Regions from separate parts of the Ruminococcus sp. 1001713B170207_170306_F1 genome, predicted to be linked through region 3. Evidence: riboswitches for the same ligand, from Rfam matches in the RefSeq annotation. Region 3 holds a riboswitch; each other region holds the start of a gene.
What was found. Region 3 has a riboswitch for cyclic di-GMP ahead of I4V84_RS16145 (transporter substrate-binding domain-containing protein). Riboswitches for the same ligand answer to the same signal wherever they lie in the genome.

Region 1: it holds a riboswitch for cyclic di-GMP, as region 3 does, so the genes downstream of both, I4V84_RS00320 (transporter substrate-binding domain-containing protein) here and I4V84_RS16145 (transporter substrate-binding domain-containing protein) in region 3, are expected to answer to the same signal.
Region 2: it holds a riboswitch for cyclic di-GMP, as region 3 does, so the genes downstream of both, I4V84_RS20020 (hypothetical protein) here and I4V84_RS16145 (transporter substrate-binding domain-containing protein) in region 3, are expected to answer to the same signal.

What each region holds. Positions count from the first base shown of each region.
Region 1 is NZ_JADPEX010000001.1:65,544-72,302, reverse strand. It holds gene I4V84_RS00340 (alpha-L-fucosidase) at 1-521, shown strand, start outside; partial or broken gene I4V84_RS00335 (recombinase TnpX) at 665-854, shown strand; gene I4V84_RS19745 (hypothetical protein) at 1,326-1,772, shown strand; gene I4V84_RS00325 (DNA mismatch repair protein MutS) at 1,896-3,503, shown strand; cyclic di-GMP riboswitch class I at 3,697-3,772, shown strand; gene I4V84_RS00320 (transporter substrate-binding domain-containing protein) at 3,899-4,714, shown strand; gene I4V84_RS00315 (ATP-binding protein) at 4,698-6,759, shown strand, end outside.
Region 2 is NZ_JADPEX010000029.1:15,344-22,102, reverse strand. It holds gene I4V84_RS20020 (hypothetical protein) at 184-1,200, opposite strand; cyclic di-GMP riboswitch class I at 1,371-1,454, opposite strand; gene I4V84_RS15830 (LacI family DNA-binding transcriptional regulator) at 1,643-2,674, opposite strand; gene I4V84_RS15825 (MBL fold metallo-hydrolase) at 2,768-3,595, opposite strand; gene I4V84_RS15820 (carbohydrate ABC transporter permease) at 3,618-4,436, opposite strand; gene I4V84_RS15815 (sugar ABC transporter permease) at 4,436-5,320, opposite strand; gene I4V84_RS15810 (extracellular solute-binding protein) at 5,446-6,702, opposite strand.
Region 3 is NZ_JADPEX010000030.1:14,069-20,827, forward strand. It holds gene I4V84_RS16110 (radical SAM mobile pair protein B) at 1-507, shown strand, start outside; gene I4V84_RS16115 (cupin domain-containing protein) at 674-1,027, opposite strand; gene I4V84_RS16120 (helix-turn-helix domain-containing protein) at 1,170-1,502, shown strand; gene I4V84_RS16125 (TIGR00730 family Rossman fold protein) at 1,558-2,094, shown strand; gene I4V84_RS16130 (MerR family transcriptional regulator) at 2,175-2,612, opposite strand; gene I4V84_RS16135 (alpha/beta hydrolase) at 2,731-3,729, shown strand; gene I4V84_RS16140 (helix-turn-helix transcriptional regulator) at 3,732-4,181, shown strand; cyclic di-GMP riboswitch class I at 4,315-4,390, shown strand; gene I4V84_RS16145 (transporter substrate-binding domain-containing protein) at 4,554-6,759, shown strand, end outside.

The sequences.
Region 1 (6,759 bases), on a different contig from region 3:
TCTATATTGGGGCTGTTGGAGGAAATGCAACCTTTTTGTTAAACATTCCACCTATGCCAAACGGACTTCTTCATAAAAATGATGTTAAACGTCTGGAAGAATTTGGAAACTGGAAAAAGAAATCTTTTGCTCATAATTTAATGAGTACAGCACATGTTTTTTCGGAAAATGAAGATCCGGCGCATCCGGCTTCTAATTTGACAGAGGATACTTTGGAAGCATGGTATCAGCCTGAAAGCAGTGAGCTGCCAGTAGAGATAACGATTTGCCTGGACGACTCATACAATTTGGGGTATCTGGTATTAAAAGAGGCTGTCTGCTATAGCCAGAGAGTAGAAAAATATGAGGTATTTGTTAAAGAAGGGGAAATATGGAACAGTATTTACACAGGAACGGTAATTGGCTATCAGAAGATCATTCCTGTTAAGGGGAAAAAAGCCAGGGAAATGAAAATTGTTTTACATGATTTCCGTGTACTTCCGCTTCTAACGTTTATTGGGATTTATCCGGAAAATACCTGAGCGGTTAAGTATTGTTTTATATTATTTCATAAATTAAATAAATAATTATTTATAAAAATACCCTTTAGGAGTAGAAATCATCCTAAAGGGTATTTTCCTCTTAAGCGATATACAGGGGAGGGGTGGTAGTTTCTACCTTAAGAGGGAAGCATGTGGCAAGTACAATACCGTATGGTTATCTTAAAGATAAGGATGATTCGAATATATGGGTCAGTGATGAAGAAGCGGCAGCAGTTGTACAGAGAATCTTCCACAGTAGCAGGGATTCTGAAGAAAAGAGAGTATCTTGGTCATACAGTAAACTTCAAAACCAGAAAGCATTTTAAGGAGAGGTAAAGCCGTCTATCTGGTAAAAACTTGCACAGAATGTAGCAAAGATTCAAAGAGAAGAGGCTAACCTGCTTTTGGGGGATATTGAATCATGGAAATGTCAGAGATGATTGCAGCAATGCAGGAGAAAATCAACCGGATGCTGGTTACAGAAGCAAGCCGACAGGAAATATGACAGGAGTGATTTGAAAGTAAATTGAAATGGAAATATGACGGAGAGTGTGATATGATTTCAAGGTAGAAGGACCTGCACAAGGTGGATTACACTCATATGAATTTACGGCTGATACGGAATAAAGAAAACAGGTATAAAAGGATTTTTTTCAGAAAGATTGTTATTATTTTGCCATATCCAGCAGAACAACGTGCATGGCATTGTCCGCATTGTAAAAAGTATTGATGTGGATGGAAGCTGAAGAGCAATTATAAAGTTTTACGACTTGTAGAATATGAAAATGCTGTAAGGAGAAAGAGATGGAATGGTTTGGGATTGTAGCATTGTTGCTGCTACTTTGTTATTCAGCGTATCCGGGAAAAGTAAAGCGTTTGGAAACGAAAGTAAAACGATTGGAGAAAAAGCAGAGAGGAGTGGCATATATGTCAAAGCTGATTAATGATCTTGTAGGAAAACAATGTATTATCAGATCAGAGTTCATTTTTAGTTTTGCGGAAAAAACTGAATTATCCTGCAAGATTATAGATGCAGATGATGAATGGATAAAAATTTGTTATACAGAGAAAAAAGATAAGTTTGCCTTTTTGCCCCAGCCAATGGCCGCACCTTCCCTTTTGAAAAAAGAGATCGTACAGATTCCATTAAAAGATGAAATTCCGGAGCGCCAGATCTGCCTGGTGTATGACAGCCAGCATCCTATGGGAGCTGCGGCAAGAGAACTAAAAAATACAATTCTATTGAATTGATTACATAAAAGAGGTGAAAGCGGAATGAATCCATATGTATCAGTAATCTTGACAATAGCAGTATGCCTTTTGCTATTTGTTTTATGGATTATATATGAAAATTATAAAAATAAAAAGCGTATCTTGACTAAAATTCGAAGAAACTGGGGGAAGCCGTATACCAGACAATATGAGCCTGGTGACATTGAGCAGATTTCCCATTATTTTAGACGAAGAGAAAAAGAAGGTTTCGCAATAGATGATATTACCTGGAATGATCTGGATATGGATCGCCTTTATAAGATGGTAAATCAGACGATTTCTTCTCCTGGGGAAGATGTGCTTTATGATATGATGCGAAGACCTGTATTTTCTCAGGCTGAAATAGACAAAAGAGATGAGTTGATAGATTTTTTTTCCCAACATGAAAAAGAACGGGAGCATATGCAGCTGCTCCTGTCGCAGATTGGAAAAACGAGATTAGGTTCTTTGTCGGATACGGTATTGGCTCTTAAAAGTTCTTCTGAGGTAAAAACAGGAATCCATTGGTTTATGTTGATACTGCTGGTGTTGAATGTTGCAGTGCTTTTACCTGTGAAGCCAGTAGTTGGCTTTTTTTGCTTCATAGTCTTAATGATAACAAATATTACAATTTATTATGCAGGCAATGACCGAAAATTAATTGAAGCTTACCTGGATTGTTATGCACACTTGCTTCGAATGTTATCTGTTGCAGAAAAAATAAAGAATGTGCAATGGTCAGAAACAAGAAAGCAGATGTCTGCTATTGCAGAAGCCAGAGCGGTGTTTAAGGGTCTTAACCGGAAAGCAATTTTTTTGACCAGTAAAAATACAGATGGAGGAGATCCGGCACAGATTCTTATGGACTATATCAGAATGCTGACTCATATAGACATTCTGGTTTATAACGGTCTTTTGAAAAAAATTCAGGACAAAACGGACTCTATTTTGAAGCTTATTGATAATATTGGAGAACTGGATGCGTGTATTTCCATTGCATCTTTTCGGGAACTTCTTACGCTTTGGTGCAAACCTGAGTTTAAAAGCTGGGAAAGTGGTGTCACGCAGATTGAAATGGCTGTAGAAGATCTGTATCACCCACTGCTTCAGGAGGCAGTTGCCAATAGCTTTCAAGTAGCCGGAGGAACTTTGGTAACCGGTTCTAACGCATCCGGAAAATCTACATTCCTAAAAAATGTTGCAATGAACAGTATTCTTGCCCAGACGCTTGTTACCTGTACTTGTTCATCCTACCAGGCACCGTTTTTGAAAGTTATGACATCTATGGCATTGCGGGATGATATAGAGAGTGGAGAGAGCTATTTTATTGTAGAAATCAAGTCGCTGAAACGAATATTGGAAGAAAGTAAGAAAAGGGAGCCACTTTTATGTATTATTGATGAAGTGCTTCGAGGTACAAATACGGTTGAGAGGATTGCTGCTTCATCCAGAATTTTAAATGCACTTCGGCAAAAATGGGTGCTGCCTTTTGCAGCTACTCATGACATAGAACTGTCGTACATTTTGGATTCCCAGTATGAAAACTATCATTTTGAGGAAGACGTACAGGAAAAAGAGGTGGTATTTTCCTATATCCTGAAAAAGGGAAGAGCCACATCCCGAAATGCGATTCAGCTTTTGGATATGTTAGGTTATGACAAGGAAATTGTAGAGGATGCACGAAATGCGGCATTTAATTTTGAAAATAAAGGAATCTGGGATGCCTTATAAATGCAGCAGATCATGTCTGGAAACAGTAATGTCAATGCTGCGTGGACTTCGGAAGAAGGAGAACAGTTCGAGTATATGTATCGGCTGTTCTTTTTTTAAATTTTTAAGTGTTAAAGCGGTGAGGTTTTTCTTGTGTAAAGTAGAGCAATGGAGTATAATAAAATAGGTTTTTGCATAATTTTAAAAGCTATAATAAGAAAATCGGCAAAACAGACGAAAGTCTGTGACGCAAAGCTACAGGGCCTGTAAAATGGCAGCCAGTTGCATGAACTGAGGTGCACTGTCTGTGAGACAGTGTTTTTTTACGGTGTTATTTCATAGACGTAACAATAATAATTTTATGGCAGGGAATCAGATATGAAAAATACGAGAAGGATAGTTAGGATAGACAGAAAATGAAAGGAAAAAAAGTGATTGCAGGCATTCTGCTTGCGGGAATTTTAGCAGTCACCCTGGCAGGGTGTAAAAACACAGATAACACGAAAGAAGAAACAGAAAAGCCCGTTATTACCCTCGGCAGTGACAGCTATCCGCCATACAATTATCTGAACGAGGATGGCGTACCGACGGGCATAGATGTAGAACTGGCTACAGAAGCTTTCAAAAGAATGGGATATCAGGTGGAGGTTGCCCAGATCAACTGGGAGAAGAAAAAAGAACTGGTGGAGAGCGGAGAGATTGACTGTATCATGGGTTGTTTTTCCATGGAAGGGCGTCTTGATGGTTACCGCTGGGCGGGACCATATATAGCAAGCCGTCAGGTGGTCGCTGTAAATGAGAATAGTGATATTTATAAACTGAGTGACCTGGAGGGAAAGAACCTGGCTGTCCAGTCCACAACCAAACCGGAAGGCATTTTTCTGGACCGGACAGATGATAGAATCCCAAAACTGGCAAATCTGATCAGTCTCGGACACCGGGAGTTGATTTATACATTTCTGGGAAAAGGATATGTAGATGCAGTCGCCGCACATGAGGAATCTGTTGTCCAGTATATGAAGGATTATGACGCAAGCTTTCGTATCCTGGAAGAGCCTCTGATGATCACTGGAATAGGTGTCGCTTTTGCAAAAGATGATGACAGAGGAATCTGTGAGCAGATGAGCCAGACGCTGGAAGAAATGCGTCAGGATGGCACATCCCTGAAAATTATTGGAAAATATCTGGATGATCCCCAGAAATATCTGGAGGTGGATGATCTTGGATATTAAGAGGAAGACAAAAGAAAAACGGATCCAGCTGATTGGAGGTCTGTTTGGAATCTGTGTGGCTGTAGGTTCACTGTTTTATTTTTTCCATGCAGAAAAAACGGAAGCCGAGAAAAGAATGGTAGAGATTGTAAATTATGTCAAAGTGCAGTGTTCCACCTACACCCATTATAATGAATCTTCGGAATCCAAAAGCCTCCTCCGTGCCATTGAAAGTGCCAGACAGATGAGTACAAATATTAAAATGGAGACAGAAAACGGCGGGCAGCTAAGCCGGGAGTTCCTGAAAGAAAACCTGCAGACTCTCTGGGTGGATGGTATCATTGTACTGGATACAGAGGGAAAGACGGACTGCGAATACAGTACGGATGAGTCTCTGACCGATGAGATTACGGAGTATCTGCAAAAAGACATTATCATGGATTTTACCGGATATGAAGAAAGATCTTATTCAGAACGGTTTGCCAGGGAAGACGGATCCTATATTGATATTGCAGCTTGTGCCAGAAAAGATGCACCGGGTATTGTGGCAATCTACTATTACACACCTCCTGAATTTGCCAGAAACTATACACTGACGATACAAGGGCTTTTAAATGGTTATAGTATCCAGAAAGATGGAACGATTATTGTTGCAGACGAGGGGATTGTTGTTGCCAGCAATGATCAGAGCCTGTTGGGGCAGAATACGGCTGACAACGAAGTTGTTCAGGCAATGAAGAGGCATACAGACAGTCAGCACATTTATCATTTGAAGAATGAAGGAACAGGATGCTACGGAATCATGCTGAAGCAGAGGGATTACTATATTTATGCATATCTTCCGGATACAGAAGTGTTCCATAATCTTCCATTAAGTGTGATAAGTGTTATTTTTCTTTATTTTCTGATGTTCAGTATATTCTGGTTCTGGACATACAGAACCAATCTGGCACACCGAAAACAGGAACAGGAAAAAGATGAAAAATATAAAGAAGAACTTCTGATAGCAGCAAAAAAGGCAGAAGCAGCCAATGAGGCAAAAACAGAGTTTCTACAGCGAATGAGCCATGATATCCGGACTCCGATCAATGGAATCTGCGGCATGGTACATATGGCAGACTATTATGCAGATGATATGGAAAAGCAGACGGAATACAGAACAAAGGTGAAAGAAGCATCTAACCTGCTGCTGGAACTGGTAAATGAAATTCTGGATATGAGTAAGCTGGAGTCAGGCGAAATCGTTCTGGAAGAGATTCCATTTAATCTGAGCAGTATTTCAAGGGAAGTACTTTCTGTAATCGAGCAGATGGCTGCAGAACAGAATATCAGGATCGTGTGGGAGAAAAAAGAAATCACACACCGGGATTTTATTGGAAGTCCGGGGTATGTGAAACGGGTGATGATGAATATCCTGTCCAATGCGGTGAAATATAACAGAGAAAACGGACATATCTATATCAGCTGCATGGAAATCCCAGCCGGACAGCCAGGAATGACCACAATGGAATTTGTCTGCCGGGATACCGGAATCGGAATGACTGAGGAGTTCCAAAAACATATTTTTGAACCATTTGCACAGGAACACACAGGAAGCCGCACAAAATTTGCCGGAACAGGACTTGGGATGCCGATTGCAAAGAATCTGGTCGAGAAAATGGGCGGAGCCATTACCTTTGAAAGTGAAGAAGGAACAGGAACTACATTTGTGATCCGGGTTCCGTTCAAAATAGATATGAATGCGGATAAACGTGAAAAACAGAAGGATGTATCAGAAAAATCTATAAAGGGGCTGCATATTCTTCTGGCAGAAGATAATGAGCTGAACATGGAAATTGCAGAATTTATGCTCCAGAATGAAGGTGCTGAGGTGACGAAAGCATGGAATGGACAGGAAGCTGTTGAGCTATTCAGAAAAAGTAAACCTGGTGAATTTGATGTCATTCTTATGGACATTATGATGCCAGTTATGAATGGTTATGAAGCTACAAAGAAAATCCGTTCTCTGGACAGAGAGGATGCAAAGATGATTCCGATCATTGCAATGACAGCAAATGCATTCACGG
Region 2 (6,759 bases), on a different contig from region 3:
CCTCGCGGAATGTTACCAGTGAACAGTAACTCGACATATATAAGATTACGGCTCTCCCGGTGACAAAAAGGTAAGTACTATCTGTCACTTACCTTTTTATAAAACACTATTTTCCCGCGCCTGTGGTATCCACAGTAAAACACCCGGAGATATTTCTCCGGGTGCCGGTCATCTTTAAAATCATTAGTTCCAGAACGCTCCATAAATCTTCTGGATCTTAGCGATCTGTGCATCTGTAATCTGATTCAGTGCATTCTGAACAGCTGCATAAGTCTGTGGTCTGCTACTCTTCAAGGAAGCATTGTTCAGGATGTAATCCTTAACAGATTCTGCAAAATATTCGGAAGCATTCTGTGTTACATAGGCTTTATTAAAAGCTGTAACATTTGCCTTCTCAGCTGCAAAAATGCTCTGGAAGCTTGCTGTCTTATCTGCATTTCCTGCGATAAATGCAAGGAAATGACCCAACTCATGATAAACAGAATCATCGATCTGCTTCATTGTAATAGATCTTGATCTTGCATCAAAATATCCTGAATAGTTGACGGATGGATCAACAACAAGCTTAAATCCCAGCTGCTGATATGCTGCAATTACACGATTGTCCATCTTGCCTGCAACACTTGCTACATTTTCCTCGTGTTTGCTCTGGTTCTGTGAAGAGTTTGCTGCTGCAGTTACCTGGGCAGCAGAAGTACCAGAAGAAGTAGTGCTTACAGCGGTCTCATTGTCAATTGATACCTGCTGTGTAGTTGTTGTCTGAACAGTTGTTGTGATCTTGGATGTAACAACTTTCTTTTTGGATTTCTTGGTGTATTTCGCTGTTGCTTTGGTAACAACGGTTGTCTTGGTATCTACTGTTGTATTACCGGATTTATTTGTTTTATTGGTTACTTTTGTTTTGGTTTTCAGTTTCTTGGTATAGCTCTTCTTGGAAGCCTTTTTTAATTTAACAGTCTTCCTAGTTGTCTTGGTACTGGAGGTAGTCTTCACAGTAGTCTTCGGCTGGGAAGCCAGTGGAGTTTCATCTTCTATGATGGAAGTCTCCATGATCGGATCTGTGTAACTGGGGAATTCAGGTGTTTCTCCTACTCCTGAGAATAATGAAACGCCGCCGATCACTGCTGCCAATGCTATAGCAGCACAACTGGAAACAACTTTTTTATTTGCGAGCCACTCTGCTAATTTCTTTCCTTTCATAAATAACACACCTTTCTTGAACCATAATGTAACTGACTTGCCGCTATCCGGAAACTATCAGTCCCATCAGTTTGTGGAAATAAAAAAACCGTTTATCAGATTAAATAAACGGTCGCCACAAATAGAAGAACCACGTCTCCTGTCATATTACATTACCTAATCAATATCAATGCGGCAACCGGCTGTCATAGTCCTGAGACCTTAGACCCTTGGCTTTGCGTCCCTGTCTTTCAACAGGTTTGCCTTTTATTCATTTCTTATAATAGAGCAAGTCCTCACTTTTGTCAACGGATTTTCTTTGTTAAAATTCACAAAAATCCGTCTAAAAAATACAAAAATGAAAAAATCTGTAAAACTATCTGAGCTGACCGTAACAACTGATAATCATTCTCAAATAATTTCACAGATTTCTTTTCGCTGTCTGGGTAGTAACATACACCCCTCACAGTTTACGTGTAGATTCCCGTTCTATGAGTCTTCCGGCCAGCATTTGCCGTTTAACCACCTTTTTCCGGTCAATCATGTCAAACAAAGTACGAATACTCTGCTGTGCAGTTTCCACTCTGGGATATTCCAAAGTAGTAATAGATGGATGATAATATTCTGCAATATCCTGTCCATCAGCCCCTGCCACGCAATAATCCTCCGGTACTCTTTTACCGCTGTCAATAATTGCTTTGCAGGCTCCTACAGCCAAAGTATCTGAAATAGCATAAATACAGGAAAAATCTACTCCTGATTCCAAAAGCTCACGGGTACTGTTATAACCATTCTCAATAGTATAAATTCTATTCCCCGGCTTTAAACGGACTATAAGCTTCTCATCGTACTCCAGTCCATTTTTCTCCAATGCCCTTTTATAGCCATTCAGATGGCACCTTCCCAGACCTTCATCTCCGGAAGTAATGAACGCAACTCTTTTATGTCCACAGCTGCACAGATAATCAACCATATTCTGGCTCTCGATCTCTGTATCAATTGTTACAAGAGCGCTTCGAGTATAAGATCCAGTATCCTCCGGAATTGTTTTTCCGGAACTGGCGATCACATACGGAACCCTCACCATTCTCAGCTTTGACTCATCATAATCATACATACCACCAAGAAATATGATTCCCTTGACCTTTTTCTCTTTTTCCAGTTGAAGCGCAAGCTCAACTTCATCTTCATCATCTGCTACATTCTGCAATACCAGGCAGTATTTTCTTTCACGAACCTTTTTCTCCAACACATGCAGCATAACACCCCAGAATGGGTTGCTGATTTCTTTTACCATAACTGCGATCGTATTTGAATCAGCTCGTTTCAGGTTTCTGGCACTGTTATTCGGTACATAATTATACTCTTTGATAATATCCAGAATCTTCTGTTTCGTTTCAGGATTAATGTCCGGGTGATTGTTAATAGCCCTGGACACCGTGCTGACTCCTACGCCACACAGTTTCGCAACCTCTTTAATTGTTATCTGCTCCATAACTGCCCTCCTCATGCAACAATGTGTTCATTATATATGTACTGGCATATCATGGCAAATGATTTTCAATAAAATTTGTAAAAAAATTATTTATCAGCAAATATGCTTGTCGTTATAGGCGATATTTCCTTTTCCGTATTTGTAGAGAACAGCTGGTTCTGAAGACATATGGCTGAAGTCAATAGGCTCCGGTTTTGCAGTTCCTTCTACGATTTTATCAGCACATGTGATAAGATCGTGAAGAATTGCTTTTCCGATCGGACGTAAAAAATGTCCTGGGAAAATAAGCTCAAAATCTTCTTTATCTAACTTCTTTAATCCCTCTGCATATTCCTTTACTGTTGAGGAATAGGTATCAAAAATCAGGATCGGAGTTGACACTACACTGTCTCCGGCAAACAGAAATTTATTTTTTCTATCCAGGAAAACTACACTTCCAGGAGTATGTCCTGGTGTGAATAACACTTCCAGACTTCTGCCGCCCAGATCAAAGATCTGATGCTCGCTCAGCGGCAGCATCTGGAAATCTCCAGGCTCACGACCTTCAATTATGTACTCTGTTCCATAAAATCCCGGTTCCTTCTTTGTTTTTTCCACATATTTCTTCCAGCCGCTTCTAAGTTTTTCTGTATCTGCCATTTTGAAATCTTTTTCACTCAGATATGCCTTTCCGAACTCGTGATTGCCGCCCACATGATCCAGATGTCCATGTGTATTTAATACAACATATGGCAAATCAGTCAGGGTTTCGATCACCTTTTTCAGATTTCCAAAACCTGAACCGGTATCGATCACAGCTGCACTTTTTTCACCTTTTACCAGATAAATAATGTCTGCTCCGAACTCATCGATTGCCCAGACATCCTCTGCTACCAGCTGAACTGTATAGCCTTCAATTCTCTGTAAATTAATATTGTCCATTTTCTGCCGTTCTCCTTTTCAATTACATTTTTACTGCACCTGCGGTAAGTCCGCTGGTGATATATTTCTGTGCTGCAATATAAATGATTATGATTGGAACCATAGACAGAGTCATTCCGGCAAGCATCAGATTCCACTCAGATCCGGAGGTACTCTTAAACATATAAATAGCAACTGTCAGGGTTCTCAAACCACTGTCTGAAACATACAGGTTTGGCATAAGGAAATCATTCCATGTCCACAGGAAAAACAGTACCAGAAGAGTTATGCTTGTGGAGCGTACCAATGGGAAAATTACCTGCCACATGCAGCGGAACATGCCACAGCCGTCAATTGCTGCTGCCTCTTCCAATTCCTTCGGAATGGACTTCAAAAAGCCAACGTAGGTAAAAATACCAAATGCTCCGTGGAAGCCGGCATACAGGAAAATAAGTACGGTCAGGTTATTCAAAAGGTTTGTGTTGGTCAGCTGTACAGAAAGCGCGATCATAATGGAATGGAACGGAATGATCTGTCCAAGGGTGAACATCAGATACAAAACATTTCCAAGCTTTCCAGGGATGTGCGCAATTCCATATGCAGCCATAAAGGAAATGATGGTACATACCAGCATGGTTCCCAGGGTTACATATGCTGAATTTCCAACTACTCTCCAGAATTTCAGACGTTCTATAGCTTCTGTAAAGTTTCCGGTATAGAGGTAATGTGGAAAAGAAAGGAAGTTCTGGATCATATCGTTATGTGTCTTGAATGCGTTCATCACAAGCAGGATGATCGGCATAAGGAACAGGACACCAAAGAAAAACATAATAATGGTTGGAAGCCATACTTTCTTTTTCATTAGTATTCTACCTCCTTCTTACGAGTGCAGTACAACTGGATCAGAGTAACCGCTGCTACTGTAAGGAACAGGATTACAGATTTCGCTGAGCCATAGCCCAGATTGTACTTGGTGAAAGCTTCCTGGTAAATATTCATGGCAACTGGCATTGTGGAACCGTAAGGACCACCGCCTGTCATTGCGTTCGGAATATCGAATGACTTAAATGCTCCAGAAATAGAAACAAACAGATTGATCGTGACAGTTGGCATAAGCAGCGGAAGCTCAATTTTCAGAACTTTTTTCAGACCGCTGCAGCCATCCAGCTCAGCAGACTCCATAACATCCTTCGGAATAGTCTGAAGACCTGCGGTATAAATGATCATCAAGAAACCAATGTTCTGCCAAATGGAAACCACAATGATCGTCACAGTTGCCATTGACGGAGTTCCGAACCAGCTTATATTTGCCAGCCAGTCCCAGCCTAATGCTCCGCCAAGTGCAGGCATTGCATTTGTAAAAATAAACACCCAGATAAAGGATACCAATACGGCACTGACAATGTTTGGAATGAAGAACATAGCTCTGACCACGCCTTTAGCCTTAATGTTCTCATTCAGGAAATAAGCAAGAATAAATCCAAAAACATTGCTGCCAATAATGGTGAACGCACCAACAAAAAGGTTAAATCCAAAGGAAGTCCAGAATTTTGCATCGGAAAACAATTTTACATAATTGTCAAATCCCACAAAAGCTTTTTTCCCGGACATCAGATTCCATTTCAGGAATGAATATGGAATGGTTCCGCCAAACAGAGGTGCCAGCATTGCAAAGGAATACAAAAGCAAAGCAGGCAGAATCAGCAGAAGATAAAATTTCTTGTTTTTCTTATATAAAGATGACATATTATCCTCTCTTTCTTTTTCTAAAAGGCTCATCTGCTTATACAGATATCACGATAAATCTTCCATTAAAAAGATTCCCGGGGGGGTGCTCCCCCCGGGAATCGCAGGTCAGCATTTCCTCTTATTTACTGATCCAGATATTCAAGATATGCTGCGTCAAGCTCGGAAATTACCTCATCCTTGTCAGCAGCGTCTGCCATGTAACCCTGGAAGATATCTCCGGAGATAACATCAAATCCGTTTACATACTGCTGATATACCCACGGAATTACGTTTCCGCTGTTTGCATATTCCAGATAATCGTTTGTAGATGCAGAATCATAATTAACTGTGAAATCCTGGGAAGCCGGTGCAGAACCTGGTTTCTCGGTTACAATTGCAATATATCCATCAGAAAGGGAAGCATCGCTTAAGAAGTCAATAACCTCTTTGCAAGCATCCATATGCTCTGTCTGAGTGCTTACTCCATATACGATTCCTACGTCAACTGCTGCTTTGTTTCTCTCAGCATCGTTGGATACTGGTAATGCAAAGTATCCGATTTCCGGCGGGTTATCCATTTTTGCTACTACGTTCTGGCTGAACTCACCGCTGATCAGCATAGCAGCTTCAGAGTTTGCAAGTGCATTGAAACCGGATGTGGAGTCGCAATCCATCATATTGCTTCCACAATGAGCTTTGATAATATCTGCTGTTGCAAATACATCATCGATACCGTCTACATTGAAGGTTCCCTCGCCGGAATTTAACTGATCCAGGAAGCCTTCCATATCATCCTGTACTACGTTTGACATCATTACACTGAACATGTGTTTCAGAGTCCAGGAATCTTTGAATGTGGAAGCGATTGGTGTTACGCCGGACTCTTCCAGCTTCTCGCATGCTGCTTCGAATTCATCTCTTGTTTTCGGAACTTCTTCGATTCCTGCATCCTTAAACATCTGCTTGTTGTAGAATACACCAAGATACTCAACGTTTGCAGGATATCCGTAGATTTTTCCATCATAGGTAGCAGCTTCAAGAGCGGTCGGGTAAACCTTCTCAGTAAAATCCATTCCGCTTAAATCCTGAATTCTTCCTGCCTCTGCAAAATCCTGCACCTGTGTCCATGGTGTAAGGATGTAGATATCCGGCCAGTCATTTGTTGCAGCTGCAGTTCCAAGGAAATCAGAGTAATCTCCGGACTGCATTGTGATATCCAGCTCGATATCATCATGTTTGCTGTTGAAGGACTCCATGGTACGATCCAGCTGATCGCCCCACTCACCATTCCATACAGTCATAGTGACCTTGGTCTTCTCTCCATCAGCCCAGCAAAGGTTTGTTCCAAGGGACATAACCATTGTTCCAGCTAATACTGCTGCCAACATTTTTTTCTTCATTTCTTATACCTCCTAGTATAATTTTATTTTCCGCCAACTGATTTTTTCAGTGGCTGG
Region 3 (6,759 bases):
GGACGTGTAACCGTTTCATGGTCGATCAACACACTAGATGAAAATTTCAAGAACGATATGGATTCTGCTTCGAGCATTGAGCACCGTATCGCTGCTATGAAGCAGGTATATGAGGCAGGTATCCGTACAGTCTGTTTCGTATCCCCGGTATTCCCCGGTATCACGGATTTTGAAGCAATCTTTGAGCGGGTAAAGGATCAGTGCGATCTGTTCTGGCTCGAAAATCTCAATCTTCGAGGCGGTTTCAAAAAGACAATTATGGATTATATTGCCGGAAAATATCCTGATCTTGTACCCCTTTACGACGAGATCTATAACAAGCATAACCGCAGCTACTTTGAAGCACTTGAAGTAAAAGCTGAGGAAATGGCTAAGAAGTATGATTGCCCATTTGTGGATAATGAAATGCCTTATGGCAGAGTCCCGCAGGGACATCCGGTGATCGTAGATTATTTCTATCATGAGGAAATCCGAGGGACAGAGAATACAGGAAAAAGAAATCGTTAATCTAAATGAAAATTAAACTGATGATGGTGGAGAGATTTATTTATCGCCATTTGAAATCGAGAAATTCTTGTTTGAAAAATAGAGAAATTGTAAAATTGAAGAAAAAAGAAATGCACAGTTCTTAGCTTATCGAGAACTGTGCATTTTTGTAAATAAATACTTTTAATTAGCCGATTACGGCGTCCTCTGCTGTAAAATGTTCCAGAGAATTTTCTTTTACCTGAATGCAGATATAAGTAATTCCGGAAATATCGGATGCAAAAAACTGACGCTTTGCAGCAGGTGCAATCTTTAGCCAGTCTCCAGTTGAAAGGCTGATTTCTTCTCCATCAATTATGGCTTTGCCGTTACCTGAAAGAATTCCATAGATTTCTTCATTTTCTTTATGAGAATGAACAAATGGGACATTTGCTCCTGAAGGTAGTTCGTTTAAACTGATTTCTGCACCTGTTAAAGACAACTTTTCATGTAGCTCAATTCGGTTTTCCTTTCCAATAGTTGTTTTTGTGTAATTTGCCATAATAGTACCTCCATAGTTAATTTGTAGTTTCTGGTTGCTTGGTATTAGTATAGTGTGAGACACATACAAAAACAAGTACGCACCTTTTTGTAACTGTACACTCAAAAATGAATGTGTTACAATAGACTCGGAGGTGAGAATTATGCGAGCAAAAGAAGAATTACCGGAATGCCCAGTTGCAACAGCAGTATCTCTTATCGGAGGAAAATGGAAACTGCTGATTTTGCGTAACTTGAAAGAGCGCCCATGGAGATTCAATGAGCTACAACGAAGTATAGATGGTATTTCACAAAAGGTTTTGACAGATAGTTTAAGGCAAATGATGAATGATGGACTGGCATATCGCCACGATTACCATGAGCAGCCACCGAGAGTTGAATACGGATTAACGGAACTCGGAACAAAAATGCTTCCAATTGTTAATTCACTTGCTGACTTTGGTAACTACTATAAATCACTTATTGAACAGAATTAAGTACGTTAGTATTTGAAAAGCTCGAACAATCGGAAGTTGTAGGAGAAAATTTTTAATGAATATAACAGTTTATCTTGGGGCAAACGAAGGAAATGACCCATGCTTACGAAAAGCAGTTGAGGAATTGGGGGCATGGATTGGAAACAGTGGAAATGCACTTGTTTACGGTGGTTCTAAAGGTGGTTTAATGGGAGCATTGGCAGACAGTGTATTGAAGGCAGGCGGTGATGTTACGGGTGTTGAGCCGAATTTTTTTATTGAAAATGAGTTTCAACATGATGGACTGACAAAACTGATTGTGACTAAGGATATGTCTGAGAGAAAAAACAAAATGATTGAGTTAGGAGAAGCCTTTATTGCCTTCCCGGGCGGCACGGGAACATTGGAGGAAATTGCAGAGGTAATGTCGAAGGTGTCTTTGAAACATCTGGAGGCACCCTGCATTCTCTACAACCTGAACGGTTACTACGATGATTTGAAAGCACTTCTAAATCATATGATTGAAAAAGGATTATCTTCTAACGAGCGACAGGAGGGAATCTTTTTTGTTGAAAATCTGGATGATATAAAGCGAATCTTGAGACGGGCATAACTTATGTTTGCACAGTAAAATGGAGTTGCATTAGCGAAAGACAGAGCACGATCAATTCCAGCTTGAAGAAGAAACAAAAATCATTCATGTCCTTTGTCATATAGTTTCTGTATATTTTTTGGAAGTTTATCAGGTAACATGGCATTTATCGTATCTTCATTACCATCTTTCATTGCTGTTTCATAATACCAGCACTTAAATTTTAAGAGGGAGAGAGTTTTTTGAAGTTCCTGGATTTCAGTTTCAACAGCTGATTTTCTGGCTTCAAATAATTCTTTCCTTTTTTCATAGCTGGCGCTGCCTTCAGATACCCAGATAAAAAATTGCTTTATATCTTTGATCTCAAGCCCAGATTTCTTCAGACATTCAATGATACGAAGCGCTTCCAACTCATTATCGCTGAAATAACGGATGTTTCCTTTACGCTCCAGATTAGGGAAAAAACCTTCCTTGTCATAATATCTTAAGGTAGAAACAGGGAGACCAAACATTGCAGAGACCTGACCGATTGTATACATAAAAAACCTTCTTTCAAAATATGCTTGACCTAAAGTTAACTTTAGGTTGTATGATATTTATATCATATACTATTGTTAGTATAATTACAAGAAATTTTGCATATGGAGGATGTTGAATATGTTAAAAACAGAAGAATTAAAGTTGGTATCTGAATGGGATAAAACTTTTCCACAGAGTGAAAAAGTAGATCATAAGAAAGTGACATTTGTAAATCGTTATGGAATCACACTTGCTGCAGATCTGTATAAGCCGAAAAATGTGTCAGGGAAATATCCTGCGATTGCCGTAAGCGGACCATTTGGTGCAATCAAAGAACAGTGTTCCGGATTATATGCGCAGACGATGGCTGAAAAAGGATATTTAACGATTGCATTTGATCCTTCTTTTACGGGGGAAAGTGGAGGCAATCCAAGATTCATGGCTTCTCCGGATATTAATACAGAAGATTTCATGGCTGCTGTTGATTTTCTTTCTGTTCGGGAAGATGTGGATACGGATAAAATAGGAATCATTGGAATCTGCGGATGGGGTGGAATGGCTCTTAACGCAACTGCATTGGATATAAGAATAAAAGCAACTGTAGCATCTACCATGTATGATATGACAAGGGTAAATGCAAATGGGTACTTTGATTCTGAGGACAGTGAAGAAGCACGTTATGCAAAGAAACAGTCACTGAATGCCCTCAGAACACAAGAATACCGTAAAGGCGAGTATTCCAGAAGCGGTGGTTGTGTTCCACTTCCGGTTCCCGAAGATGCCCCTCTCTTCGTAAAAGATTATAGTGAGTATTATAAAGGCAGATGTTATCATAAAAGGAGCCTGAATTCCAATGGGGGCTGGAACAGTATTGGATGTATGTCATTTATGAATCAGCCAATATTAAAGTACTGTAATGAAATCAGAAGTGCAGTCCTTATCGTTCATGGAGAAAAAGCGCACAGTTATTATTTTGGAAAAGATGCTTATGAAAATATGATCAAGGACAGCAAGTACACATCCAATAAAGAGCTGCTGACAATTCCAGGGGCTGTTCATACAGATCTTTACGATAATCTGGATGTAATCCCATTTGATAAAATCCAGAAATTTTTTAAAGAAAACGGGGTTGGTTAATCATGACATTTGAAGAATATTTGAGTAATATGAAGCCCGGATATACTGTAGACGGTGGAAGTGAAGACCATCTGATCATGCATGAGCTGTCTCAAAGGGCATTAAAAATAACGATGGAGTTGAATAACAAATATCATACAAAAGAAGAAATTGTACAGCTTGCTTTGCCATATGAGATCCTCCTTCAGCATGCCTCTATTGTATCATGCTTATGTGTATTTGGAATTTCCCAGTCATCACTGGGAAGAATCATGGCGCAGGAAAACCTGCCGTCGCTGATCACACTTGAAAAAATATGTACAGCTTTGGGTGTGACATTATCACATTTTTTTCAGGAAGGTAATTCAGAGAATCTGACAGAAAAACAGAAAGAAGTTTTAAGGATATGGAATAATCTGAGTACAAATGAGCAGGAAACAGTGATGTCAATGCTACGTGGTCTTCGGAAGTAGAAGAATAGTTCGAGTATATGTATCGGCTGTTCTTTTTTTATTTTTGTCGTTAAAACGGTAATGTTTTCTTGTGTATACTAGAGCATTAAAGTATAATGAAATCAGTTTTTTTGCATAAGTATTAAAGCTATAATAAGGAAATCGGCAAACCAGATGAAAGTCTGGGACGCAAAGCTACAGGGCCTGTAAAATGGCAGCCAGTTGCATGAAATGAGGTTGCACTGTCTGTTTGGCAGTGCTTTTTTATGGTAGAGCACTTGAATAAGTAATACAGAAGCTGTTTGGAAAAATAGCGGGGAGGTTATTGACAATTAATGAATGTAAAATTAAAATCTGGAAGCAAGCAACTGTAGCCTAGAGGAGGGGAGAAAGATGAAGAAGTGCAAATTAGTACAGAATATAATGAATTTCAAATTTTGTTACATTATATTTTGCACAATTATATGTTTTATTGTTTTATCCGTTCCTACATTTGCCAAAGAAAACTCTGACAATGTTATCCGGGTAGGATCTTTTGAAGAAACTTATAATACCGTCAATGAAAAGGGAGAAAGAAGCGGCTATGGTTATGAGTATCTTCAAGATATTGCAGGTTATGCAGGATGGACATATAAATACATAACAAGTGATTGGAAAAACTGCTTTACACAGTTGGAAAATGGAGAGATTGATATTCTTGGTGACATTTCCTATACAGACGAACGTGCTGAAAATATGCTTTTTTCCGATATGCCTATGGGGGAAGAGAAATATTACATCTATACGGATGCATCCAATATGGATCTTACAGCAGGAAATTTGGATTCTTTTGAGGGAAAAAATATTGGTGTGTCTAAAGATAATATAGTGGAGGATGTGCTTAATGAATGGGAATCAAAATATGGTCTGCATACGAAGCATATCAATGTTTCTACAACCACAGAAATTATGGACAAACTGTCGAAACATGAAATTGACTGCTTCGTTTCGGTAGAAGAATCCCGTTGGGAAGAATCGGATATTTCACCGCTTACAAGTATTGGAGAGACAGAAATCTATTTCGCTATAAATCCAGAACGTCCGGATATCAAAGAAGCACTGGATAGTGCTATGCGCAGAATCAAGGATGACAACCCATTTTACACAGATGATCTCTACAGGCGTTATCTTTCTGCACAGAGCAGCTCGTTTCTTTCAAAAGAAGAAAGTGAGTGGATCGGGCAGCATGGTGCAATCCGGATAGGGTATCTGAATCAGGATGGAGGTATCAGCAGTGTAGATCCATCAACAGGTAAACTGACAGGTGTTATTACAGATTATGTGGATCTTGCAGAAAATTGTCTGCAAGGTCAGACTCTGGAATTTGAATTAAATGGATATGAGACAAGAAGTGAACTGCTTCAGGCATTGCAGGATGGAAAAATAGACCTGATTTTTCATGCAAACCAGAATCCATACTTTGCAGAAACAAATGGATTTGCTTTGTCGGATACGCTGTTGACTCTCAATATGGCAGCAATTACGGCAAAGGATTCTTTTGATGAAAATAAAGAGAATATAGTTGCCGTTGAAAAAGATGATTTTGCATTGAAAGCATATCTTTCATACAATTATCCGCAATGGAAGGTTGTGGAATATGAAACATCAGATGCAGCAGTAAAAGCAATGCAGAAGGGGGAGACGGATTGTATTGTAAGCAATTCAGGTACTGTTTCAGACTATTTGAAAAATAATAAGCTTCATAGTGTTTTCCTGACAAAAGAAGCTGATGTTCCATTTGCTATTCTGCAGGGAGAACCGGTTCTTTTGTCCATTCTGAATAAAACACTGACATCTATACCTACAACTCAATTTTCAGGTGCAGTAGTTTCGTATAATGCTTCCTTACGAAAAGTTACAGCGAAGGATTTTATTCAGGACAATTTACTGACAGTTTCACTTATCGCTGGAATTTCTTTTTTCGTTGTTCTGTGTATAATTCTTAATTCTTTGAAAAAATCAAAACGTGCGGAAGAAAAATCCAAGAAGTCTGCTGAGCAGGCATTGAAGCTGAATCAGGAGCTTGAAGAAAAACAGCAGGAATTACAAAATGCACTTGTAGAAGCACAGAGTGCCAATAAGGCTAAGACTTCCTTTTTAAATAACATGTCTCATGATATCAGAACACCGATCAATGGTATTATTGGCATGCTTACGATTCTTGAGAAAAGCGGAAATGATGCTGAGCGGGCAAAGGATTGCATGAATAAAATACATGAGTCATCGAAACTGCTACTATCATTGATAAATGATGTTTTAGATATGGCAAAGTTAGAATCAGATACAATGGTTTTTGGTGATGAATCCATCAATCTGGATCAGGTATGTCAGGAAATCACGGAGTCACTATCTTTTCAGGCAGAAGAAAAAGGACTTCATGTTATAGGAGAACATGATGATTACAGTGGTATATATGTTTGGAGCAATGCAGTTCATCTGAAAAAAATATTGATGAATCTGTTTACAAACAGTATGAAGTACAATAAGGTGAATGGTTTTATTTACATGAGTATGAGAACGATTGAAAGATTAGAAGATCACATGACATGTGAATTTAAAA